DNA from 2 places in the Chelatococcus sp. GCM10030263 genome. Region 1 is predicted to be linked to the other one. Evidence: predicted binding sites of a transcription regulator. Region 1 holds the regulator's gene; the other holds the start of a gene.
What was found. Region 1 encodes LexA, which represses DNA repair genes until DNA is damaged. Its sites were predicted from a motif close to TGTTCNNNNTGTGTTCNG; they were not measured.
Positions count from the first base shown of each region.

Region 2: a site for LexA is predicted at 3,883-3,900, ahead of ACFQU1_RS19110 (ImuA family protein). Genes of this name have one in related genera too.

Region 1 covers NZ_JBHTDB010000016.1:427,828-442,873, forward strand. Annotated here, with positions in the region: gene ACFQU1_RS24335 (amidohydrolase/deacetylase family metallohydrolase) at 1-705, opposite strand, end outside; gene ACFQU1_RS24340 (ABC transporter substrate-binding protein) at 790-2,319, opposite strand; gene ACFQU1_RS24345 (GntR family transcriptional regulator) at 2,542-3,693, opposite strand; gene lexA (transcriptional repressor LexA) at 4,448-5,149, shown strand; gene ACFQU1_RS24355 (ComEC/Rec2 family competence protein) at 5,198-7,528, opposite strand; gene gltX (glutamate--tRNA ligase) at 7,662-9,083, shown strand; gene gltA (citrate synthase) at 9,343-10,635, shown strand; gene lpxB (lipid-A-disaccharide synthase) at 10,678-11,844, opposite strand; gene ACFQU1_RS24375 (LpxI family protein) at 11,841-12,773, opposite strand; gene lpxA (acyl-ACP--UDP-N-acetylglucosamine O-acyltransferase) at 12,770-13,570, opposite strand; gene fabZ (3-hydroxyacyl-ACP dehydratase FabZ) at 13,575-14,048, opposite strand; gene lpxD (UDP-3-O-(3-hydroxymyristoyl)glucosamine N-acyltransferase) at 14,065-15,046, opposite strand, start outside.
Region 2 covers NZ_JBHTDB010000009.1:43,855-58,900, forward strand. Annotated here, with positions in the region: gene ACFQU1_RS19095 (saccharopine dehydrogenase family protein) at 1-942, shown strand, start outside; gene ACFQU1_RS19100 (GMC family oxidoreductase) at 866-2,497, opposite strand; gene ACFQU1_RS19105 (LysR family transcriptional regulator) at 2,850-3,815, shown strand; gene ACFQU1_RS19110 (ImuA family protein) at 3,927-4,727, shown strand; gene ACFQU1_RS19115 (DNA polymerase Y family protein) at 4,627-6,189, shown strand; gene ACFQU1_RS19120 (error-prone DNA polymerase) at 6,202-9,471, shown strand; gene ACFQU1_RS19125 (endonuclease domain-containing protein) at 9,475-9,903, opposite strand; gene ACFQU1_RS19130 (tripartite tricarboxylate transporter substrate binding protein BugD) at 9,986-10,975, opposite strand; gene ACFQU1_RS19135 (tripartite tricarboxylate transporter permease) at 11,030-12,529, opposite strand; gene ACFQU1_RS19140 (tripartite tricarboxylate transporter TctB family protein) at 12,540-13,040, opposite strand; gene nagA (N-acetylglucosamine-6-phosphate deacetylase) at 13,372-14,529, opposite strand; gene ACFQU1_RS19150 (enoyl-CoA hydratase/isomerase family protein) at 14,760-15,046, shown strand, end outside.

The DNA of each region.
Region 1 (15,046 bases):
CCCGACCTTGCCGTTGAAGCAGTGCGTGACGATGTCGCCCGGATCGAGCAGCTCGAGCACCTCGTCGAAGGTCGGCGGCGCTTCGCCCACATGCACCATCATCGGCAGCCCGGCGATGCGGGCGAGCTTCTTGGCGATCTTGACCGGTGTGATGCCCCAGCTGCCGAGGATGACGCCGCTCGCCCGACATTTGATGCCGACGATGACGTCGCGATTGGCGTCGATGACCTTGAGCGCGCGCTCGAGATCGATCGAGCGCATGTCGGCGAGCTCGCTGACGCGGTTGCAGGCGACAAGGCCGATGGAGCCGACATTGAGAAAGGCGAGGATGCGCTCGGGCGCGGTGTCGATGACATATTCGCGAAAGCCGTGGAAATTGGCTTCGCCCGCCGACCCCGCATCGACGATCGTCGTGACGCCGTGGCGCATGCCCGCCTGCGACGGCCGTATCGAGATATCCGTTCCGCCGTGCCAGACATGGGCGTGCAGATCGACCCAGCCCGGTGACACATAGGCGCCCCTGCCGTCGATCACGCGCTGCCCCGCGGTTGGGGAGATGGATCGGCCAACTGCTGCGATCAGGCCCTGCGCGTCGATCAGGATGTCGGTCGGGTCGCCGCGTTGATCGGCGCCGAAGCCCACCGGCCGTACGTCACGCAACAGCACGGCGATCGGCTCAGTGGAGGGGAAAGAGGCGTCGATCATGTCAAAAGTCCCGGGATAACTCTACTCTACGGTCGGTCTGATCAGGCACACTCGGCCACTGCGGGCCCGGCAACTCGCTGGCGCCTACTCCAGCCAGGCATTCCAGAAGAATGGCCAGGGGGCCGGTGTGACGCCTTGGAGGTTCGGCGCCTTCGCGGAGAGCGCGTTGAAATTGCCGACCTTGTAGAAGGGCACTTCGGTGAAGACGGCCTCCTGCACCTTCGCGAACAGTTTCGCTCGCTCGGTCGGATCGACCGCGGTGTTGAAAGGACCGACGGTCTGATGTTTGAGATCGCTCGCCCACCAACCCGGGGCGGCATCCGACATGTAGCTCGACAGCGCCGGCTCCGGCAGGAAGGGGCTGTGCGTGATGTAGATGTTCCAGAGCTTGGGATCGGCGCGCCGATCGGTGAGGGTTGCCCAGTCCACCACCTGCATGTCGACCTTGAAGCCGGCCTGTTCGAGATAGGCCTTGGCGACTTCCGCCATCTTGTAGTGGAAGGGATATTGGCGGCTCGTCAGGATGACGAGCGGCTCGCCCTTGTAGCCGGCCTCCGCGAGCAGAGCCTTCGCCTTCTCGGCATCGGCCTGATTATAGAGTGTGGCACCGGCTTCCGTGTGCCAAATATAGCCTTCCGGATAAAGCGCGCCGTCCAGCGAATAGAAGTCTTTCGAGCCGAAGGCGGCGAGCAGCATATCGTCCGGCGCGAGCGCCGCCTGGACGGCGCGGCGCATATCCAGATTGGCAAGAAGACCTTCTTTGGTGTTCATCATGAAGACCGGCCAGCCGAAGGATTTGAGCACGACGGCTTCGCTTTTGCCGCCCTTGAGGCGTTCGAACGACTCGACCGGCAGCGAATCCGCATAGGTGAACTGGCCGGCAATCGCGCCCTGGACGCGCGTGTTGGGATCCGGGACCGGGACAAAGCGAATCTCGTCGAGATATTGCTTGCGCGCGCCGCCGTAAAAGTCTGCTTCGCCGCTGCGTGATTTATAGCCGTCGAAACGCGCGAGCTGGATGTAGCGATCGGCTCGGCGCTCCTTCAGCACATAAGGGCCGGTCCCGACGACCTTGACGAGCGGCACGGCCTGGTCTTCAGCCGGAAGGACGACGGCCGCCGCATTGTTGAAGGCGAGCAGCGCGAGCAGCGGCGCATAAGGCTCCTTCAGCGTGATCCGGACGGTCGAATCGTCGGGTGCTTCGATCGCGGCGATCTTCGGCGCCGTTTGCTTGCCGCGGGTCGCAACCTCCGTCCAGCGCTTGAGGGAGGCGACGACATCCTCCGACGTCATCGCGCTGCCGTCGTGGAAGGTGATGCCGGATCTCAGCTTGATCGTGTAGATCTTGCCGTCCGGCGAGACCTGCGGAAGATCTTCGGCGAGCAGCGGCACGATCTTCCAGTCCTTGCCGAAGGTATAGAGCGTCTCGAAGATGTGTTGTGTCACCATGCCGACGAGATCGGTGGTCGAGGCCATGGGATCGAGCGTCGGCGGTTCTCCGACAACCGCCACATTGATGACGCCACCGCGTTTCGGCGCGGCAAGCGCTGCGTCACCGATAAATGGCAGGGCCAGGAACGCGGCTGTCAGAACAAGGGCCGGGCTGACTTTCATGACATCTCCCATGGATTTCGAATTATTATAATCTCTCTCGTAGAGGTCTTTTATGAAACTTCAATTATACTTATGGACGATAACGAATATGATTTACTATTTAGGCCCTGAGCCCATCCCACAGGAGGCCGTGACGCGTAAACAGCGAGCCCTATTGCATGCCGGATCTCGGCGATTGTGCTTTCCCCCGTCACGCGCCGAAGGTCTTCGCGTTACCCTCGATTATCGCCTCGCAGCAACAGCGGCTTGGCCGATGAAGGGCGTGATCAACGAGCCGTCGCTGCGTTGAGATCTTGCCGGAGGCGCGCTGGAGGTGCGCACGACGAGCGTCGGATCGAGGGTGATACGAATCGGCGGCCCGGAATAGATGCCTGCGACGCGCTCGTGCAGAAGCCGGAAGGCGAGCCGTCCGAGCGTTGCTGGGAAAGGATCGACGCTGGTCACCGGCGGATCGAGTGAACGCGACAGGAGGCTGTTGTTGATAGCCGTGACCGAGACATCCTCAGGAATGCGACGCCCCGCCTCGCGCAGCGCCCGCATGACGCCGACCGCCGTGACATCGTTGCGCGCAAAAACGGCGGTAAAGTCGATGCCACGGCGAATGAGCCCCGCGATCGCCTCTTGGCCCGCTTCCTCCGACGGCAAGTCAGGGAGGCAGACGAGATCCTGCTGGAGCGCGATGCGCGCCTCCTTCAGCGCTTCGTGGTAACCGCTGAAGGGGGAAAAACCGGGCAGATGCGGCGCACCTTCCACATAGGCGATCCGCCGGTGGCCTAGTCCGATGAGATGATCCACCGCGAGCTTAGCGGAGACCAGATAGTCGGTGCTGACGCTGTCGGTCCTCAGTCCTCTCGGCCAGCGGCCGAGATAGACCAGCGGCTTGCCGGCCTGCACCATTCTCAATGCGCCGGGCACGGGCCTGTCGACATGGGCCGGTGCAACGATGGCTCCCCGGACGGCCGGATCGGCCGCGGCAGCCGACAAGTGGTCGCTTTCGCTATCCGGCGAATAGGCCGACTGGCTCGCCATGATGCGCAGATCATGACGGCGCGCCTCCTGTTCCATCCCGTCGATCATCTCGCCATAGAACGGGCTCGAGAAGGTCGGAATGATCAGCGCCAGTGTCGGCGAGTGACTGGATGCAACGGCAGACGGCCGCATAGGCTCGGTCACGAAGGTGCCGCTGCCAGGCCGTCGCTCGAGCTGGCCGGCACTCACCAGTTCATCGATTGCCCGTCGGATGGTTGTCCGCGACAGGGAGAACTCCTCCATGAGCTGCCGCTCCGAAGGAATTGCACTTCCAGGCTTATAAGTGCCCCGCTCGATTGCCTCGCGAAGCGCTTGTACCAGCAGTCCGGTCTTATCTGAGGTCATGGCAGCACCATCTCGTGATACATGTATCGTAGCGGATGCATAGCCGAGCCGCAAGTGGTGCATTCGATAAAACCGCTCTCAGGCGTGGACAAGCGCCTCGGCGGATGCACGGCCCAGAATCCAGGCGACGCTTGGCCTAGACAGGGCCGCAACGCCGAACGTGGCATAGCGTCGGCTCGCCTTGAACCGTGATTTCTTTCCACACTTCGGAACTTATAAGACAAGCGGCGGCGCTGTTCAGAGTAGCGGTACTTTGCGGCCGGTCTCATTATTCCGCGTCAGGCCAGTTGCCCGCCGACGTTCGCACCAAGTCCGTTGGGACAAGGAAAAGGACCACCAGGATACTGGTATCTAATCCGGTCTGATACAGGTCTGAAACCGCGACGAGGGCGTGAATCATGGCTTTCGAAACGCCACGTGAGGGCCCGTCAAAGGCAACAGTCGCGTCTCGGCTCCCAGTCGCCGACTTTCTCCCATGACGGGACCAGTGCGGAAAATAGCGAGGAGGCCGCTCTGCCTGTTCATCCCCCGGGGGCATAGGGCCTGCACGCCTCGAGGCTATCCATGCACGTCCCGTTGCCTTAACTCTTGCGGAACACACAGGGAACAGCTATGGTCGTTCATGATTTGTTTCCGACTCTTGGCCAACAATGACGCTTAGCCAAAAGTGATATCTGGCCAACAGTCCTGATCGGATCTTGAAACCGGATGATCTCGGCCACGGTGGCCACGACCAAGGTGGGGTTCACGGCAGATGCTGACGCGCAAGCAAAACGAGCTTCTACGCTTCATCCACGAGCGGCTGCGCGAGACCGGCGTGCCGCCTTCCTTCGATGAGATGAAAGAGGCACTGGATCTCAAGTCCAAGTCCGGTATCCATCGGCTCATTATTGCGCTCGAAGAGCGCGGCTTCATCCGCCGGCTGCCTAATCGGGCGCGGGCACTCGAGGTCATTCGTCTGCCCGATGGCGCGATCACGCCGCGCGGGCGCTTCAGCCCGAGCGTTGTCGAGGGGGGGCTTGGTCGCGTGCGCAGCCTGCCACCGGCGGCTGTCGAAAGCGAATCCTCGCCGAAGATGGTCCCCGTCCCCGTCATGGGCCGGATCGCGGCGGGCACGCCGATCTCGGCCATTCAATCCCGCAGCAGCACCATCGCAGTGCCGGTGGAGATGCTCACCAGCGGCGAGCACTTCGCCCTGGAGGTGCGTGGCGATTCGATGATCGAAGCCGGCATCCTTGACGGCGACACGGTTGTCATCCGCCGTCAGGAGACGGCCGATACGGGCGACATCATCGTCGCCCTCATCGACGATGAGGAGGCGACCCTGAAGCGGCTACGCCGGCGCGGGTCATCCATTGCGCTCGAAGCGGCCAATCCATCTTATGAAACACGCGTCTTGGGTCCCGACCGCGTGCGGATCCAGGGCAAGCTCGTGAGCCTTCTGCGGCGCTACTGATCGATTGCCGGTCGGCCCGCGATAGAACTGCTGATCGCTGGTCGACGCTCACGGCGTATGAGAATCGCCCTCGCCGCCTGGCGCATCGCCGGTGGGCGTTGCTCCCGACGGGTCGTCGATGTCGGCTGCCGCTGAAGGGATGGCATCAAGTGGGTCGAGATTGTCGATCCGTGGTCGCGGGGGCGGCGCGGGCGCCGGCGAAGCTGGCCGGTGTGGCTTGGTTCCGGTCCAGGGGCGCTGCGCGGTGGAACTTGCGGTGACACGTGCAAAGCCTTCGGCGGTGGCGGTGAGCGTGGTGGCGCCCGACTGGTCGAGTGCGCGGCGGTCGAGCACCGTAGCACTCGCGCAGGAATTGGGGGCGACGAGCGGAGTGACGATGACGACCGCACGCCGACAATCGTCGGGGAATGCGCGCTTGTCACGGACGAGCGAGATGCTGCGCCCGTCGGGGAGCTTCGCGACACAGGCGAAGCGGTCGCAGAGGGCACCGCCGCGCAGGCCCGGGTCATCGGTCGCGCGCCCGTCGCCGTCGGCTCTGAGCCATTGTTCGAGAACGAAATCGGAAGGCCGGCCGAGGACGATCAATTGTCCGCTCTTCTCCCGGACAGCCGCACCGGCGCCGCTGCGATCGACATAGACATCGGGCCGACTGGGAGCGAGCGCCGACAGGGCGCCGAGGGCGGCCGGGACGATCGCCAACCACCGCAGGGCGGTCGTCCAGAGCGTGGACCAGACGATGGCCGCGCTGAAGAAGGCGAGAGCGGCGGGCGCGAGCGCCGGCACGATGACGGTTGAGCGGTCGAGCAGGGCGACCATTTTGGCGCCGGCGAGCACCGGCGCCGTCGCCTGGCCGATGAGCCACCAGACGGGTTGATCGAGGGCGAAGGCGGAAGCGAAGATCCCGAGCACCGACAGCGGCATGACCGCGAGCTCGATCAGCGGTAGCGCCAGGGCGTTGCCGAGGAGACCGAGCGGGTTCAGCGTCTGAAAGTGATAGGCGCTGAAGGGAGCGGTCGCGATGGTAGCAATCGCCGTGGTGAAGATGACAAGGAAGGCCCATCGCCCGATGCCGTGGAGCGGTGCCAATCCTCCGGCCCCTGCGGGACGCCCGGCAAACAGCCCCGATGGCTGGACTGCGAAGGCGATCATGCCGGCAACCGCCGCGAAGGACATCTGGAAGCTCGGACCGAGCAGCGCCTCCGGCCGAATAGCAAGGCAGATGAGCGCCGCAAGCGCCAGATTGCGCATGGAGAGAGCCGGGCGGTCGATGAGAATGGCGCCCATCATGACGAGCGTCATGACGAGCGAACGCTGGGTGGCGACCTCCGCGCCGGAGAAGAGGCAATAGGCGATGGCGCCTGTCATGCCGACGAGGGCCGCGAGTTTCTTCACCGGCCAGACGAGCGCGAGGCCGGGGATGAGTGCGAGCACCGCGCGCGCCGCCCAGAACAGGCTGCCGGCGGCAAGCGCCATGTGCAGCCCTGAAATGGAGACGATGTGATAGATGCCGGCGGCACGCAGCGCGTCATTCACGTCTTCCGTGATCAGCCCGCGTTTGCCGGTGACCAGGGCGGCGGCGAGCGCCCCCTCCTGGCCGCCGGAGGCTTGGGCGATACGGTCCGTCAGCCGGTTGCGGGCAACATCGACGGCGATGGCGAGAGCCGTCCAGAAATCCGGTGGCGCGGGCGGCGCGGCGACCGTCACCTTGCCGACAAGGGAGCCGACGGCACCGAGGCCGTCGAAGAAGGCGTCGCGGGCGAAATCATAGCCGCCCGGCCGGGCGGCCGTGGGCGGCGGCAGAAGGCGCGCCGTGGCTTCGATGAAGTCGCCGGCCTTCACCGATGTGCCCGGCTTCATGGACACGCGGACCTGTACGGGCCGCTCGGCGATAGTGAGGCTGCCGAAGGTCTCGACGCGCAGGACCATGCGCGGGCCAGCCGGCCGCTGGTCGACAGAGAGTACGAGCCCGCGCAGCTTGGCGATCATCGGCCGCGCGAGGACGGGCGCCGATACCTCACGGGTGCGCCAGGTGGCGGTCGCGAAGCCTCCCATGACCATAGCCACGGCGATCGCCATATTCATCGCGCGTGGGTGACGACCCAACGCGAAGGCAGCTGCCGCCGCCAACCCCGCCCCCGTGAGCGATGGCCACAACGAGGGCTCGGCGTCGGCGGCGAAATAGAGGAGAATGCCGGCACTGAAGGCAACCGGCAGCCAAAGGAAAAGGCGTCGCCGTTCCGCCTCAAGGGCAAGCGCCCGCCGGAGGGCTCCGAGAAGCCGCTGTGCGGGGTCGTCGCCGGCCGCAGCGGCCAGCCATCGTCTGGCAGCACGGGCGCGACCATCGGCTAGAGCGGCGGAGACCGGCTCGCGTGACGACATGGGACTTCGGGAAACAGTTCTTACCCCCGGGAAGGCATCATGCTACACGACGCGCCACCGCTGGCGAGAGCTTCTTTGAGGGGAGCTCCTGCCGTCGTCCGTTCATCCTCGTACGAGAGAGCAGACATCTGAGATGACCGGAACCGTCGTTACGCGTTTCGCCCCCTCCCCCACCGGGTTCCTGCATATCGGCGGGGCCCGTACCGCATTGTTCAATTGGCTCTATGCGCGCCGGCACGGCGGCAAGATGCTGCTTCGCATCGAGGATACGGACCGCGAACGTTCGACGGATGCGGCGATCACCGCCATTCTCGACGGCATGAAATGGCTCGGCCTCGACTGGGACGGCGAGGCCATCCACCAGTTCGCCCGCGCGGCGCGGCATCGTGAGGTGGCGGAGGAGCTCCTCGCCAGCGGCCACGCCTATTATTGCTATGCCACCCCGCAGGAGCTCGAAGCGATGCGCGAGGAGGCGCGCGCCGCCGGCCGACCGCTGCGCTACGACGGGCGCTGGCGCGATCGCTCGCCCGCGGAGGCGCCGCCCGGCGTCAAGCCGGTGATCCGGCTGCGCGCGCCGACCGAAGGCGAGACGGTCGTCGAGGATCACGTCCAGGGACGCGTCGTCTGGCAGAACAAGGATCTCGACGATCTCGTGCTCCTGCGCTCCGACGGCACGCCGACCTATATGCTCGCCGTCGTCGTCGACGACCACGACATGGGTGTGACCCATGTGATCCGCGGCGACGACCATTTGACCAATGCCGCCCGGCAGAAGCAGATCCACGACGCGCTCGGCTGGCCGGCGCCGGAGATGGCGCATGTGCCGATGATCCTGGGGCCGGACGGGGCGAAATTGTCGAAGCGGCACGGCGCCCTCGGCATCGATGCCTACCGCGCCATGGGCTATCTGCCGGAGGCGCTGCGCAACTATCTGGTGCGGCTCGGCTGGAGCCACGGGGACCAGGAGATCTTCTCGACCGAGGAGATGATGGCGGCTTTCGATCTCGGCTCCATCGGCCGTTCACCGGCCCGGTTCGATTTCGCCAAGCTCGAGAATATCAACGGTCACTATATGCGCGCGGCGAACGACGGGGCGCTGGTCAAGGCGATCGAGGATATTCTGCCGGAGATCGGCCCGGAGCGCGGGCTTGGGCCGTCATTCGACCCGGCGCTGAAAGAGAAGCTCCTCGCGGCCATGCCCGGCCTCAAGGAGCGTGCCAAGACGCTGGTGGAACTTCTCGACGGCGCCTGGTTTCTTTATGCGAAGCGGCCGCTTTCCTGCGATGCCAAGGCAGCCGCCATCCTGAACGACGAAGGCCGGCAGCGCCTTGCATCCGTGCTGCCGATCCTCGAGGGCTTGAGCGACTGGAACGCGGCAACCATCGAAGATGCCGTCCGTCAGGCTGCCGCCGAGGCTGGGCTTAAGCTCGGCCAGCTGGCGCAGCCGCTGCGTGCGGCCTTGACCGGACGGGGCACATCGCCCGGCCTTTTCGACGTGATGACGGTCCTGGGACGTGAGGAGAGCCTGGCGCGCATAAGTGATCAGCTGCCATGACCCGGGCCTGCTTGAACCCCCGTCGCGGATGAGCTAGAGCATGGGCGACCATTGATGACTTCTCTGGGGAGAGCGGGCATCAAGCTATTGATCCTGAGCGATTTCTTTGTCGATCAGGCCGTTTTACATGTCCGAAACGGGCCGGACAGCAAAGTACATAGCTTCTCGGCCGGCCTGTAGTTCATTGCCGCAGGACTTTTGCATCGTTCCTAGGTTCGGCGGCCACGGCTTCGCTGGGTCTCAGCAAAAGGAAATACCCATGAGCGACAAGGCAACCACCTTGACTGTTGATGGCCAGGCCATCGATCTACCCGTCAAGCATGGGTCGATAGGCCCGAGCGTCGTCGACATCGCTGCCTTGTACAAGCACAGCGGGATGTTCACCTACGACCCGGGCTTCACCTCGACGGCAAGCTGTGAATCCGCCATCACCTATATCGACGGCGACGAGGGCATCCTGCTCTATCGTGGCTACCCGATCGAGCAGCTCGCCGAACACGGCGACTTTCTCGAAACCTGCTACCTTCTGCTTTACGGCGAACTGCCCACCGCCAGTCAGAAGGCGGAGTTCGACTATGTCGTGACCCGTCACACGATGGTTCACGACCAGATGAACCGCTTCTTCCAGGGCTTCCGGCGCGACGCCCATCCGATGGCCGTGATGGTGGCCTCGGTCGGCGCGCTCTCGGCCTTCTATCACGACTCTACGGACATCTCCGATCCGCAGCAGCGCATGATCGCTTCGATGCGCATGATCGCCAAGATGCCGACCTTGGCGGCCATGGCCTATAAATATTCCGTCGGCCAGCCGTTCATGTATCCGAAGAACGATCTCGACTACACGTCGAACTTCCTGCGCATGTGCTTCGGTGTGCCCTGCGAGGAATATGTCAGCAATCCGGTGCTCGCCCGCGCGCTCGACCGCATCTTCATCCTGCACGCCGATCACGAGCAGAACGCATCGACCTCGACGGTGCGCCTGGCCGGTTCGTCCGGCGCCAACCCCTTCGCTTGCATCGCCGCCGGCATCGCCTGCCTCTGGGGGCCGGCGCATGGTGGCGCCAATGAGGCGGCGCTCAAGATGCTGGCCGAGATCGGTACCCCCGAGCGCATTCCGCAGTATATCGCGAAGGCCAAGGACAAGAACGATCCGTTCCGGCTCATGGGCTTCGGCCACCGCGTCTATAAAAACTACGATCCGCGCGCCAAGATCATGCAGCGCACGACGCATGAGGTCCTCAGCGAGCTCGGCATCAAGGACGATCCGCTTCTCGACGTCGCCCTCGAGCTTGAGCGCATCGCGCTGCACGACGATTATTTCGTCGAGAAGAAGCTCTATCCGAACATCGATTTCTACTCGGGCATCACCCTTAAGGCGCTGGGCTTCCCAACCTCCATGTTCACCGTGCTGTTCGCGCTCGCGCGCACCGTCGGCTGGATCGCCCAGTGGAAGGAGATGATCGAGGACCCCTCCCAGAAGATCGGCCGTCCGCGCCAGCTCTATACGGGTTCGCCGCAGCGCGGCTATGTGCCGATGGCGCAGCGCTCGTAAGCCTTCGACGAGGCGCGTACCGAGCACTACCGAAAGGGGCCCTCAGGGCCCCTTTTTTGTTGCGAGCAGCTGGGCGATGATGTCGGCCGCTCGCTCGCTCGGCTTTTCCATGCCGATACTCATGGCGTCGGCGACGCGGTCGAAGGCGGCGACCTGTGCGCGCCGCTCCGGCGTGTCCCCGATGAGCGGCAGAAGCGCGGATGCGAGCCGCTCCGGCACACAGTCCCACTGCAGGAATTCCGGCACGGCCGGCTCGTCGAGGATGATATTCGGCAGGCTCGCGCTCTTCACCGTAATGAAATGCCGGGCCTGAACTTCGAGCCGGGAGACCTTGTAGGCGACCACCATAGGGATGGCCGCGAGGGCGAGTTCCAGCGTCACCGTGCCGGATGCGGCTAGCGCCGCCGTCGCCTTGCGGAAGGCCGCATATTTAGCTGCCTCGCCAGTGACGATCTCCGGGCGAACGGGCCAGCGCGTGACCGCCTCCTCGATCAGGCTCGCGACATGGGGCACGGCTGGAAGAATCCAGCGCAGTGGGACTCCCGACAGTTGCGTGACGCGCGCCACCGTCTCGCCGAAGACCGGCATCAGACGCGTCACCTCGGACCGCCGGCTGCCAGGCAGCACTAGCACCGTGGCCTCGCCGCTTCCCGGTTCGCTGCGCTCGCCAGGCGCTGGCCTCAGCTCGCCGAGCCGCTCGATCAATGGATGCCCGACATAGCTGCAGGTCGGCCCGCCGAGCCGCAGATGGGCGGCAGGCTCGAAAGGCAGGAGCGCCAGGAGATGATCCACATAGGCGCGCATGGTGCGGGCCCGCCCCGGCCGCCAGGCCCAGACCGTCGGGCTGACATAATCGACGATCGGCAGGTCGGGTCGCGCGCGGCGCACGCGCTTGGCCACGCGATGGGTGAAATCCGGACTGTCTATGATGACGAGCATGTCGGGATTGTCGGCGAGCACCGCGGCGGCGGTTTGGTCGATGCGCCGGATCAGCGTCGGCAGCCGGCCGATGACGGCCGAGAACCCCATGACCGCGATATCCGTGAGGGGAAAGAGGCTGACGAGCCCTTCGGCGGCCATCGCATGGCCGCCGACGCCGGAGAAGGCGATCTTGTCCGGCAGTCGCCGGCGCAAGGCGGCCATGAGCTTCGCGCCAAGCTGATCGCCGGATTCCTCGCCCGCCACCAGGAAGATCTTGACGGAGCTCATGGTGCCCCTCGCGCTCCCGCGGCATCGATACCGGGCGCGGTGTCGAATGCTCCCGCTTCGTCGACCGCGATCAGGAAGAGCCCGCGCCTATCAGCCTCGGCGACGGTACGCTCCGGGTCGATGACCAGTGTGGCGCCTGCCGCGATCGCGATGCCCCGCAGCCCCGCCGCTGCGGCCCGGACGACCGTGCGCGGCCCGATCGTCGGCAGGTCGACCCGCAGGTCCTGGCCACGCTTCGGAGCCTTGACGAGAACGCCGCCGTGGATGGCGCGCAGGCGCCGGCCGGAGCGCAGGCTCCTCACACGTTTGAGCATGGCGTCGGTGCCTTCCGGCCCCTCGATGGCGGCAATCCAGCGGGCACAGACGGCAACCGCCTGGCCCACATCAAAGGGCGACAGCGCCGCGAGCGCGGCAAGGCCGACGGCGATGCTCGCCCGGCTCTCGGCATCGGGCGCGACTGCGCCGAGCTGCCCGGATTGGGCAAGCAGTTCCGGGGCGAGACTGTCGATGCCACTGACGACGAAGCCTTGGTCCTCAAGCACGCGCACGACGCCGGTCAGAAGCCCATCGTCGCCAGAGCCGAGAATCGCGGCGATCTCCTCGCGATTGCGGAAGGCGGCAAGCGCACCCATGAAGGCGCCGGGCTTCGGCCGGTTGACGGGGCCGACGAGCACGACTTCCGCCGGAGCCCAGGATCTGAGCGCCGCAAAAGATCGCTTGTAGTCGATGAGGTCCACAACGAGGTCGGCGCGACGCACCAGCGCCCGCTCGGCGAAACCGCGGAAAGCAAGGATCCGAACGGGACGGCCACGGCGTATCAGCGCCTCGGCGAGAAGTCCCGGCAGCGCCCCTCCCCCGGCCAGCAAAGCGACCGGTCCGGCCGCGCGCGGGGCCTGGCTGTGGCCCGGCGCGCCATCCTCCGGGCTCACCCCTCCTGGACCTCGCGCGGCGTGCAGATGGAGCGCTTGCCGCCGGCGCGGATGAATTCGACCATGTCAACGACGACCGTGTTCTGCTCGAATTCAGCGGCGACCTCGTCGACGCGCTCCACGAAGGTGCCATCGCCGCCGAAGAGCAGGCGGTAGGCGCGCCGCAGGCTGTGTATGTCCTCACGGGAAAAGCCACGGCGCTGCAGCCCGACGATGTTCAGACCAGCAAGATGCGCGCGGTTGCCGAGAACCATGCCATAGGGGATGACGTCGTTCTCGACGCCGGAGAGGCCGCCGACGAAGGCATGGCTGCCGACGCGCGCGAACTGAATGATCGCGGCGCCGCCACCGACGATGACATGGTCACCCAGGGTGACATGACCGGCGAGCATCACGTTGTTCGACAGGATGACGTGATCGCCGACCCGACAGTCGTGGCCGATATGCGAATTGGCGAGCAGGGCGCAGCTATTGCCGACGACGGTGGCGAGCCCACCGCCTTCCGTGCCCGGATTGATGGTCACGCCTTCGCGAATGATGCAGTCGTTGCCGATGGTCAGCGTCGACCGCTCGCCGCGGTATTTCAGGTCTTGTGGCTGATGGCCGATCGAGGCGAAGGGAAAGATGCGACTACCCCGGCCGATGGTCGTTTGCCCGGCGACCACCACATGGCTCACCAGCTCGCATTCGTCACCGAGGACGACCTCGGGGCCGACGACACAGAATGGACCGATACGCACGCCCTCACCGAGCTGCGCGCCAGCCTCAATGATCGCCGTCGGGTGAATATTGCTCATACGCTCACTCGATCACGAGCATTGCGCTGACTTCGGCCTCGCAGACGAGCACGCCGCGAACCTTCGCCTCCCCGCGGAACCACCACATGTTGCGACGGTTGTTGAGCTTCTTCATATGGTACTCGACCGTGTCGCCGGGTTCCACGGGCTTGCGGAACTTGGCCTTGTCGATCGTCATGAAATAAACCTCCTTCGGCCTCGCCTTCTCGGCGAGCTGCGCCGCGACACAGAGCGCGCCGGCCGTTTGCGCCATGCCTTCGATCATGAAGACGCCGGGATAGAGCGGACGGCTCGGGAAATGGCCCGAGAACTGCGGCTCGTTGAAGGTCACGTTCTTGATGCCGATGCAGGATTCATCACCCTTCATCTCGATGATCCTGTCGACGAGCAGAAAGGGATAGCGATGCGGCAGATAGCTCAGAATCTGCAGGATATCCGCGGTTTCGAGCCTTGCCGGCACATCCGTCATGAAAAGCATCTCCCCTTCCAGGCGATCACGCGCGGCCTTTGGTCTTGTCCCGTGGATCCTGCCGGGCGGCAAGGTTCTTGAGGCTCGTCACCTCGCGGAACCACTCCCGCACCGGCTTGGCCGGCGTTCCGCCCCAGCGTTCTCCCGCAGGAACATCAGTCGCGACATTGCTGGTCGCGGCGATCTGCGCGCCCGCCCCGATCGTCACATGGCCGATGACGCCGACCTGACCGCCGAGCACGACGAAATCCTCGATCGTCACGCTCCCGGAGATCCCGACCTGCGCCACGATCACGCAGTGACGCCCGATGACGACGTTATGGCCGATCTGCACCAGGTTGTCGATCTTGCTGCCCTCACCGATCACCGTGTCGCGGCTGGCGCCGCGATCGACCGTCGTGTTCGCGCCGATCTCGACGTCGTCCTGGATGATGACGCGGCCGATCTGCGGCACCTTGGCATGGCCGCCCGGCCCCATGGCGAAGCCGAAGCCATCCTGGCCAATGCGCACTCCGCCGTGCAGGATCACCCTGTTGCCGAGGAGGGCATGGAGCACCGACACATTGGGGGCGATGCTCACATCGCGGCCGATCCGCGTCTGTGGGCCGATGACCGCATTGGCGCCGATGATGGTGCCGCTTCCGATTTCCGCCTCGGGACCGACGACCGCCCCCGGATCGACGACGACGCCGGGCTCGAGGCGCGCCGACGCGTGCACAAAGGCGCCGGGTGAAATGCCGACGGCACCGAAAGCCGATTGCGGCCGCGCGGCGGACGGAAAGAGATAGGCAAGCGCTCTGGCAAAAGCACGATATGGCTCGGGCGTGACCAGCGCGACAGCCGACGCGGGCACTCTGGGTGCAAAACGCTGCGAGACGAAACAAGCGCCTGCGCGGGTCGCGACCAGGGCATCGCCATAGCGCGGATTGTCCATATAGGCGATGTCGGCAGGCCCGGCCGTTTCCAACGGCCCTGCCCCGCCAATGCGCAAATCCCCGGCCTCGCCG
Region 2 (15,046 bases), on a different contig from region 1:
GATACCCACACCCACTATTTCGACCTGACGGAAGATGTCGCGACCACCGCCTTCATTCGCGAGATCGCGACCGGTGCCGATGTCGCCCTGATGCCGCAATGCGGGTTGGCGCCGGGCTTCATCTGCGTGCTCGGCGCCGACATGGCCTCGCGCTTCGCGCGCGTGAAGGCGATCAGGATGCGCGTCGGCGCGCTGCCGCTCTATCCGACCAATGCGCTGCGCTACAACGTGACCTGGTCCATCGACGGCCTCATCAACGAATACTGCAATCCTTGCGAGATCATCGCCGGCGGCAAGCCCATCCACGTGCCCGCGCTCGATGGCCTCGAAAGCGTAATGATCGACGGCGTCGCCTATGAGGCCTTCAACACCTCGGGCGGGCTCGGCACCCTGACCGAGACGCTGGCCGGCAAGGTCGAGGACTTGTCCTATAAGACCCTGCGCTACCCCGGCCATGCCGATGTCATGAAGCTCCTGCTGCAAGGCCTCGGGCTCGCCGAGGATCGCGCGACCATGCGTTCGATCCTCGGCCGTGCCGCGCCCTTCACGCGCAAGGACGTGGTCGTGATCTTCGTCACCGGCATCGGCGAACGCGGCGGACAGATGGAGGAGGAGAGCATCATCCTGCGCTATGACGGCACGCCGGAACTCGCCGCCATCCAGCTCACCACCGCGGCGGGCTGCGTCGCCATGATCGAGCTCTTCCTCGCCGGCAAGCTCGCCCCGCGCGGCTTCCTCCGGCAGGAGGACGCGAAGCTCACTGACGTTCTCGACACAGCCGCCGGCCAACGGTTGATCGATGGCGCGCGTGGTCCGGACGCCGCCCAGCTTCTGCTGCGGCAGCGCGCCATCCGCTCACCCGCGGCTATGCCGACCGGCGCATCGACGCGGCCGCAGCCCAGTCCTCCAGCAACATCTCCGCCCCTTTTTCCGCAATCATGAGCGTCGGCGAATTGGTATTGCCGCTCGTGATCGTCGGCATCACCGAGGCGTCGATGACGCGCAGTCCCTCGATCCCGCGCACGCGCAGGCGCTGATCGGTCACGGCCGTGAGGTCATCGTCGCGGCCCATCTTGGCCGTACCGACCGGGTGGAAGATGGTCGTGCCCGTCTCCCGCGCGCCCTGCAGGATTTCCTCGTCGCTCTGCAGGTGATCGCCGGGCTTGTATTCGCGCGGGTTGTACTTCGCGAGCGCCGGCATGGCGACGACCCGCCGGACGAGGCGCAGCGCATCGATGGCCACCCGCTGGTCCTCGGGGGTGGCGAGCGAGTTGAGGCGGATCGCCGCCGGCGTGAGCGGGTCGGGCGATTTCAGCTTGATCGTGCCGCGGCTCGTCGGCCTGAGATTACAGACGCTCGCCGTAAAGGCCGGGAAGGGGTGCAGCGCATCGCCGAATTTATCGAGCGAGAGCGGCTGGATGTGGAACTGCAGATTGGGCGTCGCCTGCTCCGGCGACGAGCGCGTGAAGGCCCCGAGCTGCGACGGCGCCATGGTCAGCGGGCCGCGACGGAGAAAGGCATATTCCGATGCCATCAGGCCTTTGCGCATCAGTGAGCGGTAATCCTCATTCAGGGTGCGGACGCCGCTCACCTTGAAGATCGGTCGCAGCTGCAGATGGTCCTGCAGGTTTTCGCCGACGCCCGGCAGATGGTGCACGACATCGATGCCGTGCTCGCGCAACAGGTCGGCGTCGCCGATGCCGGAAAGCTGCAGGAGATGCGGCGAGCCGACCGCCCCCGCCGCGAGCACGACCTCCCGCGCCCGCACCTGGCGCAGCCTATCGCCCTGGCGGAATTCGACGCCCACCGCCCGCCGTCCCTCGAAGAGGATGCGCGTCACCTGCGCATGCGTCTCCACCTTCAGATTGGGCCGTGCGAGGGCCGGCTTCAGGAAGCCGCGCGCCGATGACCACCGCCGCCCGTTCTTCTGGTTGACGTGGAAATAGCTGATGCCTTCGTTGTCGCCGGTGTTGAAATCATTGGTGCGGGGAATGCCGGCCTGGACCGCCGCCTCGATGAAGGCGTCGAGCAGCGCCCAGCGCACGCGTGGCGGCTCGACCCGCCACTCGCCGCCCACCGCGTGATGCTCGCCATCGCCCAGGAAATGGTCGAGATGGCGGCGGAAGATCGGCTTCACATCCTCCCAGCCCCAGCCTTCCAGCCCGAGCTGGCGCCAATGGTCGTAGTCCGCGCGCTGGCCGCGCATATAGATCATCGCATTGATGGCGGAACAGCCGCCGAGCACCTTGCCGCGCGGATAATTGAGCACGCGGCCGTTGAGGCCGGGCTCGCTCTCCGTCTTGAACATCCAGTCCGAGCGCGGATTGCCGATGGCGAAGAGATAGCCGACGGGAATGTGGAACCAGATCCAGTTGTCTCGGCCGCCCGCCTCGATGAGGCAAACCTTGTTTCCCGGGTCCCGCGACAGGCGGTTCGCCAGGAGGCAGCCGGCGGTGCCGCCGCCGATGATCACGGCGTCGAAGGTCGGCTCGGTCATGGGGCTGTCCGTACAAACCGGGGGCAGGGATACTGCATGCGGCGTTTGCGTCTCCTCTCCCCGCTTGCGGGGAGAGGGACAGGGTGAGGAGCGTCAACTGTTGGCCGTAGGAAGTTCCCCCTCACTCGGGCGCTTCGCGCCCGACCTCTCCCCGCAAGCAGGGAGAGGTCAATCAGTGCCCGCCGACCATGTGACATAGCCTCCCCCTCAAGCCGAGGGTGAGGTGCCCCAGATGCCGGCCAGCGGTAAACCTTCATTGGACCTGATTCTGGCATGGTCCCCCTTGACTCTCGTGGGGTGACGATAGCTCTGCTTTTATAGCCAGACTATAGGCCGGAACGCCGATCAGGTAATGCAGAAATCCATATCCTCCAACGCCGGCTTCGACTGGGGAGACGTCCAGTTCTTTCTGGTGGCGGCGCGTGCCGGCAGTGCCGCGAAGGCAGCCCGGCGGCTAGCCGTCGACCAGGCGACGGTCAGCCGGCGCATTCGCGCGCTCGAGGAAGCCTTGCGCACGCCGCTCTTCCAGCGCGGCCCACGCGGCCATGTGCTGACGGCGGCCGGCGAGCGGCTGCTGCGGCGGGCCGAGGAGATGGAGACGGCGAGCCTGGCGGCGAACCGCGACCTGACGGAGGCCTCCTCCACCGTCACCGGCACCTTGCGCGTCGCGGGCCCCGAGGGCTTTCTCTGCGCCTTTCTCGCCCCGCGTCTGGGGCGCCTCGGCGAGGCCCACCCCGGCCTCGACGTGCAGCTCACGCCGATGCCTCATCTCTTGTCCGTCTCGAAGCGCGAGGCCGATATCGCCATCACCGTCGGCCAGGTACTCGAAGGGCGCGTCATCATGCGCCGCATCGCCGATTACTCCCTCGGCCTGTTCGGGTCGCGGGACTATCTCGCGCGGACGGAGCCGGTGATGCGGCGGAGCGATCTCTCGCAGCACAGGATCATCGGCTATATCGACGATCTCATCGTCATGCCCGAGCTCGATTATCTCGGTGAGATCCTGCCCGGGCTGCGCGCATCCTTCCAGTCGTCGAGCCTTATCGCGCAGATGGCGCTGACGGTGGCGGACGCGGGGCTCTGCGTCCTGCCGCATTATATGGCCGCCGCCGAGCCGCGGCTCGTACCGGTGCTCGGCGAGGAGGTGCGGCTCGCGCGCGCCTATTGGCTCATCGTTCACAAGGATATGAAGGAGACGGCCCCGAACCGCGCCTTCATCGATTTTGTGGTGGCGGAGGCGCGCCGCTGCCGCGACATCCTGCTGCCCGGAGCGGCCAGGGCTGAAGCGTCACAGCCGGGCTCCGTCTCGCCGCCCTGAGACACAGAGGCGGATTCCGATCAGGATCGCCAAGAGCGGTTGACTCCCGGGCAGGGCCGGAGTCATAAAGAACAAAATAGGAACATTTTTGAGAGATCGGGAGTGACTGCGGTGGCCAGTTCCATCGTTGCCACGCTCCGGCGGAGCATTGCCGGCTTGGAGCCCTATGGTGCGGAGAATGGGGGAAGCGCCCCCGTCTTCCGCCTTGGGCACCCGGCTGCCGATGCCGCCTTGGGCGCCATGCCTGGCGGTCTCCTGCACGAGGTCTTCGCCGCCACGGCGGCGGACCAAGGGCCGGCGACCGGCTTTGCCGTCTGCCTTTCGGCGCGCGCCATTGCCCGTGGCGCACCGATCGTGTGGATCCGGCAGGATTTTGTCGCGCGCGAAGGGGGCGAACTCCATGCCCATGGGCTCGCCGCGCTCGGCGTCGACCCGGGCCGCATTCTTCTCGTGCATGGCGCGGATGCTCGCGACGTGCTGCGGGCGGCGGGCGATGCCCTGGCGACGCGCGGCATCGGCGCGGTCGTCGTCGAGCCTTGGGGAGAGCCGAAGCTGCTCGATCTGACGACGAGCCGGCGGCTCGCGCTCCTGGCCCGCGAAAACGGCGTGACGGGCATTCTCCTGCGCGCCGCCGCCACGCCCGATGCGAGCGCGGCGGCGATCCGCTGGGAAGTTGCCGCGGCGCCCTCCACAGCCCTGCAGCGCGTGCCGGGCGTGGAAAGCCACGGGCCGGCGCGGCCGGCCTTTCGCGTCGCGTTGCTGCGCCACCGGCGCGGGATCACGGGCGCCTGGAATATGGAGTGGGATGGTCATGACCGTGCCTTCTGCGAGCCGCTATCTCTCCCTCTGGCTCCCGCTGCTGCCCATCGACCGCCTGCGGCGTGGCAGCCGCCCCATCGTGCCGCCGGATGAGCGGCCGCTCGTCGTCGTCGCCAAGGAGAACAACGCCCTACGGCTGACGGCCATCGATCCGCGTGCCGCCCGGCTCGGCCTCAAGCCCGGCATGGCGCTGACCGACGCCCGCGCGATGATCATCGATCTCACTGTGGCGGAGGCCGATTTCGCGGCCGATGCCGCCCTGTGCGAGGCCATCGCCGATTGGTGCGACCGCTTCACGCCGCTCGTCGCCGGCGACGGCCCGGCTGGGCTGATGCTCGACATTTCCGGCTGCGCGCATCTCTTCGGCGGCGAACGGGCCCTGGGGCGCGAGCTCATTCGCCGGCTCCTGGCGCAGGGCATCCATACGCGCGCCGCCATCGCCTCCACACCCGGCGCGGCGCGGGCGGTGGCGCGCTTCGGCGAGGGCGGTATCGTGCCGGCGGGTGGCGAGGCTGCGGCCCTCATGCCTCTGCCGGTCGCAGCCCTCGGCCTTGCCGGCGAGGTGGTGCAGGGGCTCGAACGCATGGGGCTTTTCACCATCGCCGATCTCGAAACGCGCGCCCGGGCGCCGCTCGCCGCGCGCTTCGGGCGAGGGCTGCTCCTCGCGCTCGACAGGGCGCTCGGGCGGCTGGAGGAGCCGATCACCCCGCGCCGGCCGCCGCCGGCCTTGATCGCCGAGCGCCGCTTTCCCGAGCCGCTGGCCGAGGCGACCGCCGTGCGCTGCGTGCTGCAGGGGCTCGCGGCCGATCTCGCCGGCATGCTGGAGCGGCGCGGGGAGGGCGCACGGGATTACGAGGCCTCCTTCTTTCGCACGGATGGTCAGCTTCGCCGCATCCGCATCGAGACCGGCCGGCCCTTGCGCGATCCCGAGACCATCGACCGGCTCTTTGCCCTCAAGCTCGACGCGCTTGCCGATCCCATCGACCCCGGCTTCGGCTTCGACATGATCCGGCTCGCCATCGGCGCGACGGACCCGCTCGACGCCCGCCAGGAGAGCCTCAATCGCCAAGATCTCCACGCCGGCATGGCCGGCGAGGGGGCGCAGGCGCTCATCAGCGATCTAGCCGACCGGTTGAGCGCCCGGCTCGGCATCCGCCGTGTTGCGCGTTTCGTGGCGCGCGACACGCATATTCCGGAAGAGGCGGCCCGCATTCTGCCGGCGCTTCGTGCCCCCGGCGGGCAGGACTGGCCGACAGGGTCGGCGATCCCCATGCGTCCCTTGCGCCTCTTCGATCGGCCGGAGCCGGTCGAGGTCATCGCCCAAGTGCCGGACGGCCCGCCGGCGCGCTTCCGCTGGCGCCGCGCCTTGCACGAAGTTGCCAAGGCCGAGGGGCCGGAGCGCATCGCCGGCGAATGGTGGATCGCCACCCGGCCGACGCGGGATTACTTCCGCGTCGAAGATACCGCCGGGCGCCGCTTCTGGCTCTATCGCGACGGCCTCTACGAGCGTGAGCCGGGGCGGCCGCAATGGTTCCTGCACGGGCTTTTCGCCTGAGGACGGGACCCCATGGCCTATGCCGAGCTCGCCGTCACCACCAATTTCTCCTTCCTGCGCGGGGCATCGCATCCGGAGGAACTGGTGGTCCGCGCCGCGGAGATGGGGCTTGCCGGCATCGGCATCGCCGACCGTAATTCGCTCGCCGGCGTGGTGCGGGCGCTCGTCGCCATGCGCGAGACGGATGCCGCTGAAACCGGGCTCAAGCTCGCGGTCGGCGTGCGCCTCGTCTTCACCGACGGCACGCCCGACATCCTCGCCTATCCGCGCGACCGCGCCGCCTATGGCCGGCTCTGCCGGCTGCTCACATTGGGCAAATTGCGCGCGCCAAAGGGCGAGTGCCACATCACGCTGGATGATCTGGAGGCGCATCTCTGGGGGCTTCTGCTCGCGGTAATCGCCCCGCGCGAGCCCGGCCCGGAGATCGAGGATCTCCTCGCGCGCTTGGCCCCGCGCGCCCGCGACAGCCTGTGGCTTGCCGTCGACATGCCCCATCACGGCGACGACCGCCGCCGCTACGACCGGCTCGCCGCCATGGCGGGGCGGGCGGGCGTGCCCGTGCTCGCCATCAACGACGTGCTCTATCATGGGCCCGAGCGCCGGCCCTTGCAGGACATCGTCACCTGCATCCGCGAGCATGTCACCATCGCGAGCGCCGGCCGGCGGCTCCAGGCCAATGCCGAGCGCCATCTGAAGCCGCCCGCCGAGATGGCGCGCCTCTTCCGCCATGCGCCCGAAGCGGTCGCCGAGACGCTGCGCTTCCTCGACCTCTGCCGCTTCTCGCTCGATGACTTGAAATATCATTATCCCGAGGAGCCGGTGCCGCCGGGCGTCACGCCCCAGCAGCATCTCACGGCCCTCACCTGGGCCGGCGCCGCCGAGCGCTTTCCCGACGGCATCCGCCCCGATATCCGCGCCACCATCGAAAAGGAGCTGGCGCTGATCGAGCGCCTCGATTACGCGCCCTATTTCCTCACCGTGCACGACATCGTGCGCTTCGCCCGCAGTCGAAATCCGCCGATCCTCTGTCAGGGGCGCGGCTCGGCCGCCAATTCGGTGGTGTGCTTCTGCCTCGGCGTTACGGCGGTTGATCCGCGGAAGATCGATGTCCTCTTCGAGCGCTTCCTGTCGGAGGAGCGGCGCGAGCCACCCGACATCGACGTCGATTTTGAGCACGAGCGCCGCGAGGAGGTGATCCAGTATATTTATGAGCGCTACGGCCGGGAGAAAGCGGGCATCTGCGCCACCGTCATCTCCTATCGCCCGCGCAGCGCCATCCGTGAGGTCGGCAAGGCGCTTGGCCTCACCGAGGACGTGACGGCCGCGCTCGCCAATACGGTCTGGGGCAGCTGGGGCAAGGACCTGCCGGAAAACCAGGTGCGGCAGGCCGGGCTCGATCCGTCAAATCCCATGATTGCCCGGGCGGTGGCATTCACGGCCGATCTCATCGGCTTTCCACGCCATCTGTCGCAGCATGTCGGCGGCTTCGTCCTGACCCGCGACCGTCTCGACGAGACCGTGCCCATCGGCAATGCAGCGATGGACCACCGCACCTTCATCGAATGGGACAAGGACGACATCGATGCGCTCGGTCTCATGAAGGTCGATGTGCTGGCGCTCGGCATGCTCACCTGCATCCGGAAGGCGCTCGACCTCATCGCCGCCCATGGCGGCAACCGCTACGAGCTCGCCACCATCCCGGCGGAGGAGCCCGAGGTCTATGCCATGCTGCGCAAGGCCGATTCCCTCGGCGTCTTCCAGGTGGAAAGCCGCGCGCAGATGAATATGCTGCCGCGCCTCGCCCCCAAAGAATTCTACGATCTCGTCATCGAGGTGGCGATCGTCCGCCCCGGCCCCATCCAGGGCGACATGGTGCATCCCTACTTGCGCCGGCGCCAGGGCAAGGAGACGGTGAGCTATCCATCGCCTGCGCCAGAACACGGCGAGCGCGATGAGCTGGAACGTGTTCTCTCGCGCACCATGGGTGTGCCGCTGTTCCAGGAACAGGCCATGCGCATTGCCATCGAGGCGGCCAAATTCACACCCGACGAGGCCAACAAGCTGCGTCGCGCCATGGCCACCTTCCGCCGCTCCGGAACCATCCATCTCTTCCGCACCAAGATGGTGGAGCGCATGGTCGAGCGCGGCTATGAGCGCGCCTTCGCCGAGCGCTGCTTTCAGCAGATCGAGGGCTTCGGCGAATACGGTTTTCCCGAAAGCCATGCCGCCTCCTTCGCGCTTCTCGTCTATGCCTCCGCCTGGGTGAAATGCTTCCACCCGGCGGCCTTCGCGGCCGCCCTCCTCAATTCGCAGCCCATGGGTTTTTACGCGCCCGCGCAGATCGTGCGGGATGCCCGTGAGCACGGCGTCGACATCCGTCCGGTCGATGTCAATCTGAGCGCCTGGGACAATACGCTCGAGGAGAGAGCCGATGGCACGCTGGCGCTCAGGCTCGGCTTGCGCCAGGTCGATGGCCTGGGTGAGACGGCGGGCGGGGCGCTTCTCGCCGCGCGGCGGGACTTCCCCGGCGGCTTCCCGCATGTCGAGGCACTGGCGCGGGCAAGCCGCCTGCCGCGCCGGGCGCTGATCCGGCTGGCGGAGGCGGACGCCTTCCGTTCCCTCGGTCTGGACCGGCGCGAGGCCTTATGGATGGTGCGCCGCCTGCCGGATGATCAGCCGCTGCCGCTGTTTGCGGCGGCTCATGCCGACGAGCTCGCGCCCGAGCCGGAGGTGCCCCTGCCGGCCATGCCGGCGCCCGAGCATGTCATCGCCGATTACCAAACGTTGCGGCTTTCCCTGAAGGGCCATCCCATGCAGTTCCTCAGGGCGCGTTTTGCGCGTGAAGGGGTGTTGAGCTGCACCGAGCTCGCCCGCGCGCGCGATGGGCAGGCGGCGCGGCTCGCCGGCATCGTCACCGTGCGCCAGCGCCCCGGCAGTGCCAAGGGCACGATGTTCATGACCATCGAGGATGAGACGGGCATCGCCAATGCGGTGGTCTGGCCGCGGCTCTTCGAGCGCTACCGCCGCCAGGCCATGGGCGCGCGGCTCATCCTTGTCTCGGGGCGGGTGCAGCGCAGTCCCGAGGGCGTCATTCACCTGGTCGCCGAGCGGCTCGACGACCGCTCGCAGGAGCTGTCGGCGCTTTCCGAGAGCCGTCTGCGCCCCGCGCTCGCCCGTGCCGACGAGCTCGGCCGCTTGCCCCTCGATGCGACCGAGGCGCCGTCACTAGGACGGCACCCCCGCAATCTGCGCATCCTGCCGAAATCGCGCGATTTTCATTGAGGATTATTCCCTCCCCCTCAAGGGGGGAGGGTTAGGGTGGGGGGTACTATTACGCGCGAGCCTCAGCCGGATCGTCTCAAGGACGCCGCCGAGATCATCGTAAATCTCACGGTTCCAGATGTGCAGGACGTCATATCCGCACATCCTGAGGCGGCTCTCCCTCTCGCGGTCATAGCTCATCTCCTTCGTGGTCGAATGTGTTGCCCCATCAACTTCGATGATGAGCCGCGCCTCGTGGCAGGCGAAATCCGCGATGAAGCCCTCGATCGGCACTTGGCGTCGAAACCGGAAGCCCTCAATCCGACGGTGGCGTAACCCCCACCATAGCCGCCGCTCGGCCTCAGTCATCCTTCGGCGTAAAGACCGTGCATTGCTGCGCAAGCGAGGGGAGACTAGGCGGTGCGAAGCCGGTCTATTCGTATCGCTCACCATCCCCCCCACCCTAACCCTCCCCCTCAAGGGGGGAGGGAAATGTGTGCTCCTTCCGGGACGCTTCGTTCAGGTTCCTGGCGCCTTACTTGCCGTTCGCGCCCTTTAGCACCGGCGTCCAGCGGGCGATCTCGCTGACCACGAGCTCGTGCAACGCCTCCGGCGAGCGGCCGGGCTTGTCGGCAATGACGCCGCCGAGATCGAGGATGCGCTTGCGCGTATTCGGATCATCAAGCGCCTTGACGAGCGCCGCATTCAGCTGGGCGACGACGTCGGCCGGCGTGCCCTTGGGCGCGAAGATCGCGTTCCAGGCGCTCACCTGATAATCCGGCAGTCCTGCTTCCTTCGTGGTCGGCACGTCCGGCAGCGACGGCGAGCGCTCGGGGATGGCGATCGCATAGGCCTTGATGGTGCCCGCCTCGATCTGCGGCACGAGATTGACGATCTGGTCGCACATGAAATCGACCTGTCCGCCAACAAGGTCGTTCAGTGCCGGCCCCGTGCCGTTATAGGGCACGAGTGTCGGCTTGATGCCGAGCTGCGAGGTGAGCAGCGTGCAGGTCGAGTGCGAGACCGAGCCGACGCCGGCATGCGCCTGGTTCAGCTTGTCCGCATTGGCCTTGAGGTAGGCGACGAACTCTTTGAGATCCTTCGGCGGAAAATCCTTTCGCGCGACGATCACGATGGGCGTGCCGGCGGCAAGACCTATCGGCTCGAAGTCCTTGGCCGGATCGTATTTGAGATTGGGGTAGAGGGCCGGCGCCGCGCCATGGGTGCCCATATGGCCCATGACGAGGGTATAGCCGTCGGGCGCGGCCTGGGCGGCACGCGTGCTGCCCGTGGTGCCGCCAGCGCCGGTGACGTTCTCGATGACGATCTGCTGGCCAAGGGTCTTCGACATGTCCTCGGCGACGATGCGCGCGATGATGTCGGTCGGGCCACCCGCCGCAAACGGCACGATCATGGTGATCGGCCGCTCGGGATAGGCTGCTTCGGCGGCGTGCCCGGATATCAGGCCAGCCGAAAGGGTGATGGCCGCCGCTGTGGCGATCAGTCCCCGTCTGGTGAATCCCATGCTCTCCTCCCTGCATGTGCTTGAGATTCACCGATAGTAGCGATTTGCGCCCGATTATTCCGTAAATACTTCGTCGCGTCCCCGACGGATGGACGGGATGACGGCGAGGGCGAGAACGGCGAAGGCGATGAGGAGCAGCACTGCGCTCACCGGCCGCTCGATGAAAGTCATCATGTCGCCGCGCGAGATGATCATGGCGCGGCGCAGGTTCTCCTCCATGAGCTTGCCGAGCACATAGCCGAGCAGAAGCGGCGCCGGCTCGAATCCGAATTTGATGATGCCGTAGCCGATGAGGGCGAAGACCGCCGTGATCACGACGTCGGCGGGCGAATTATTGATGGAATAGACGCCGATGCTGGAGAAGATCAGGATCGCCGGGAACATCAGGCGGTAGGGTACCTTGAGCAGGCGCACCCAGACGCCGATCAGCGGCAGGTTGATGATGAGGAGCGCCAGATTGCCGATCCACATCGAGGCGATCATGCCCCTGAACAGGTCGGGGCTGCGCGTCATGACGAGCGGCCCCGGCACGATGCCGTGAATGGTCATGGCGCCGACCATCAGCGCCATCACAGCATTGGGCGGAATGCCGAGCGTGAGCAGCGGAATGAAGGAGGTTTGCGCTCCGGCGTTGTTGGCCGATTCCGGGCCGGCGACGCCCTCGATGGCGCCGCGACCGAAGCGCTTCGGATCCTTGGCGATCTTTTTCTCGAGCGAGTAGGAGGCGAAGGGGCCGAGCACCGCACCGTTGCCCGGCAGAATGCCGAGCGTGCCGCCGATGAGGGTGCCGCGCAGGATGGGCGCGGCGGACTTCTTGAAATCGGCGAGGGAGGGGAGAAGCCGGCCGATCGCCTGCCTCACCACGTCGCGGGTTTCGGTGAATTCGAGGTTGCGCAGTACCTCGGCGAAACCGAAGATGCCCATGGCCAGAATGGCGAAATCGATGCCGTCGGAAAGCGGCGCATAGCCGAAGGTCATGCGCTCCTCGCCGGTCTCGAGATCGGTGCCGACGGTCGAGAGTAGAAGCCCGGCCAAAACCATCGCGATCGCCTTGAGCACCGACCCGCGCGCCAGCACGACGGCGAAGGCGAGCCCCATGGTCATCAGCGAGAAATATTCGGCCGGCCCGAAGAGCAGCGCGAGCCGCGTGAGCGGCGTGGCCACGGCGGCAATGACGAGGGTTGCGACGCAGCCGGCGAAAAAGGAGCCGATGGCCGCAATGCCCAGCGCCGTGCCGGCGCGGCCTTGCTTGGCCATCTGGTGGCCATCGAGCGTCGTCACCACGGCTGTCGCCTCGCCCGGAATATTGACGAGGATCGCCGTGGTCGAGCCGCCGTACTGCGCCCCGTAATAGATGCCGGCGAGCATGATGAGCGCGCCGATCGGGTCGATGCCGAAGGTGATCGGCAGCAGCATGGTGATGGTGGCGATCGGCCCGACGCCGGGCAGCACGCCGACGAGCGTGCCGATGAGGCAGCCGAGAAGGCAAAGGCCGACATTCTGGAAGGTCAGCGCGGTCGAGAATCCGAGCGCCAGATGATCGAAGATCTCCATTGTCCGCCCCTCAGTAGTAGATGACGCCGGGAATGATCAGGGCGGGTATCGGCAGATTGAGCGCGTATTTGAACAGGCCGATGGAGAACAAGGTCACGAGGATCGCGAAGATGATCAGCTCCTTCAGGCGCGTTTCCGGCGAAGCGAAGCCGGAGATGACGGCCAGCAGCGGGCCGGCAAGCGCCAAGCCCACGGTGCGCACGGTGACCGCGAAGGCGAGAAGCCCCAGGCAGATGAAGAAGGGCCCGCGCAGATGCCAGCGTTCCAGTGGATCGCCGTGCTTGATGAAAGAGATGACGACGAGCGCCACGCCGCAGAGGCCGAGAAGGACGGCGACGGCGCGCGGCATCATGCCCGAGCCCATCGCTCTGAGCGAGCCTTGCGACAGGTCGCTCCCGGCCCACAGCGCGAAGAGCGCGATCGCGATCAGGCTCAACCCGCCCGCGAAATTTTGCGGGCCGCGGATCAATTGATGTCGTGATTCGGTGGCCGATTCTTCTTGCTGGGCCATTACCCCCCCTTCACACGGGTCAATTCTTCGTCCTCTTGCCGACGATGGTCTGCCGACGGCGCACCTTCCTCTGCAGTGAACCTGCCTTCCGCAAGTGAACCTGACCCGGAACAGGCAGGATAGACCTGTCTAAGTGATTTTCACAAAGATTCACTACGACCTTTGTCGGAGATGATCGTCAATGAACCGGAGCGATTTGCGCCCGACGAGCGCCACACGGAGACGATATCCCGACCGTAGCAGCCACCACCATGTAGCGGAGCATTTCGAAGACGGAGGTGTAACGCGTGCCGACATGGGTGCCAGGAACGCATGACGCAGCGCCTGGCCGTCACCCGGCAACCCGCTCGCCGCCGATCCACACGCCGCGAACGTCAAGATCGTCACCGAGATGCAGGATGTCGGCGCGACGGCCGGGCATGAGCCGGCCGTAGCGGGTCGAGATGCCGAGCGCCATGGCCGGATAGAGCGATGCCATGCGCAGCGCCTCCTCGAGCCCGACGCCCACCGTCTCGACCATGAAGCGCACGGCGCTCAGCATGACGAGATCGGAGCCGGCGAGCGTGCCGTCTTCCAGCGTCAGCCGGCCGTCCTTGCGCGTCACCTTGCGGCCGTTCAGCGTGAAGCTGTTCTTCTCCGAGCCGGCCGTTGCCATGGCATCGCTGACGAGGAAGAAGGGCAGGCCGCGTTTGGCCCGCATGGCAGCGGCCAACGTCGCCGGATGAACGTGATGACCATCGGCGATGATGCTGCACCAGAGCTGTTCGCTGGCGAGCGCCGCGCCGACGACGCCCGGCTCGCGGCTGGTGAGTGGGCTCATGGCGTTGAAGAGATGGGTAACGCAGCGCGCGCCGGCGGCGGCCGCTGCCATGACCTCGTCATAGCCCGCATTGCTATGGCCGATCGAAACCGTGATGCCGGCCGCGACGAGCGCGGCGATCTGCTCCGGGCCGACCACCTCCGGCGCGACGGTGACGAGAAGATGCGGCAGGCCGGTGCGCGTCAGGCGCAGCTGCTCGCCCTCGTTCAGTGACCTGAGATGCGCGGGGTCATGGGCGCCCTTGCGCTCCGGCGAGAGGAACGGCCCTTCCATATGGAGACCGAGGCAGCCCGGAACGCCCTCGTCGATCGCCTGGCGTACGGCCGTTACCGCGCCATAGGTCACGACCGGATCATCGGTGATGACGGTGGGCAGCAGGGCCGTCGTGCCGTGGCGGGCGTGAGCGGCGGCGATGGCGCGAATACCTTCGGCGGTCGGCTTGGCATTGAGCTGCACGCCGCCGCCGCCATTGACCTGGAGATCGACGAAGCCCGCCGTGAGCAGGCCTCCGTCGAGGTCGACGGTGGTGAAGTCGGCGGGAATGTCGCGCGCTGGGCTCAATCCCAGGATCTGCCCGTCCTCGACTATCAGCGCCTGGTCGTGGTGACGCGTTCTGCCGTCGAAGACTTCGGCACCGATAAGGGCGAAACGGCTGGAAGCGGCCGTCATGGATAAACTCCGATGATCTAACTGTGGATGCGCGATCACCGACCGCCCGTCAACAGAAAGGGCGTTTCTTGCCTGACAGGCGACCACGGCACGGATGACATCACCACAGGAAAGTTGAGATACTCATGCCGCAGACGCTTAAAGCACGGCATGCTACGACGGCGGCGTGAATCGCTATTCGGTAGGAGGCGACAGTGGCGGTGATCGAGCTTGAACCGAGGCAGGCCTCCATGATTCTGCGCCTGAACAGGCCGGAGGCTCTCAACGCGCTCAACGCCGAGACGCTCCTTGCCCTCGGCGATGCCATCGACCAGGTCGCCGGCATGGACGAGATCAGGGCCCTCGTCATCACCGGCGCGGGTCCCAAGGCCTTCTGCGCCGGCGCCGACATCAAGGAATTCGTCGGCCGGACGGCGATGGACATGCGCCGCGCCGCCGAGCGCGGCCAGACCACGTTCGCCAAGCTCACCGCACTGCGCATTCCCTCCATTGCGGCGATCAACGGCTTCGCCTTCGG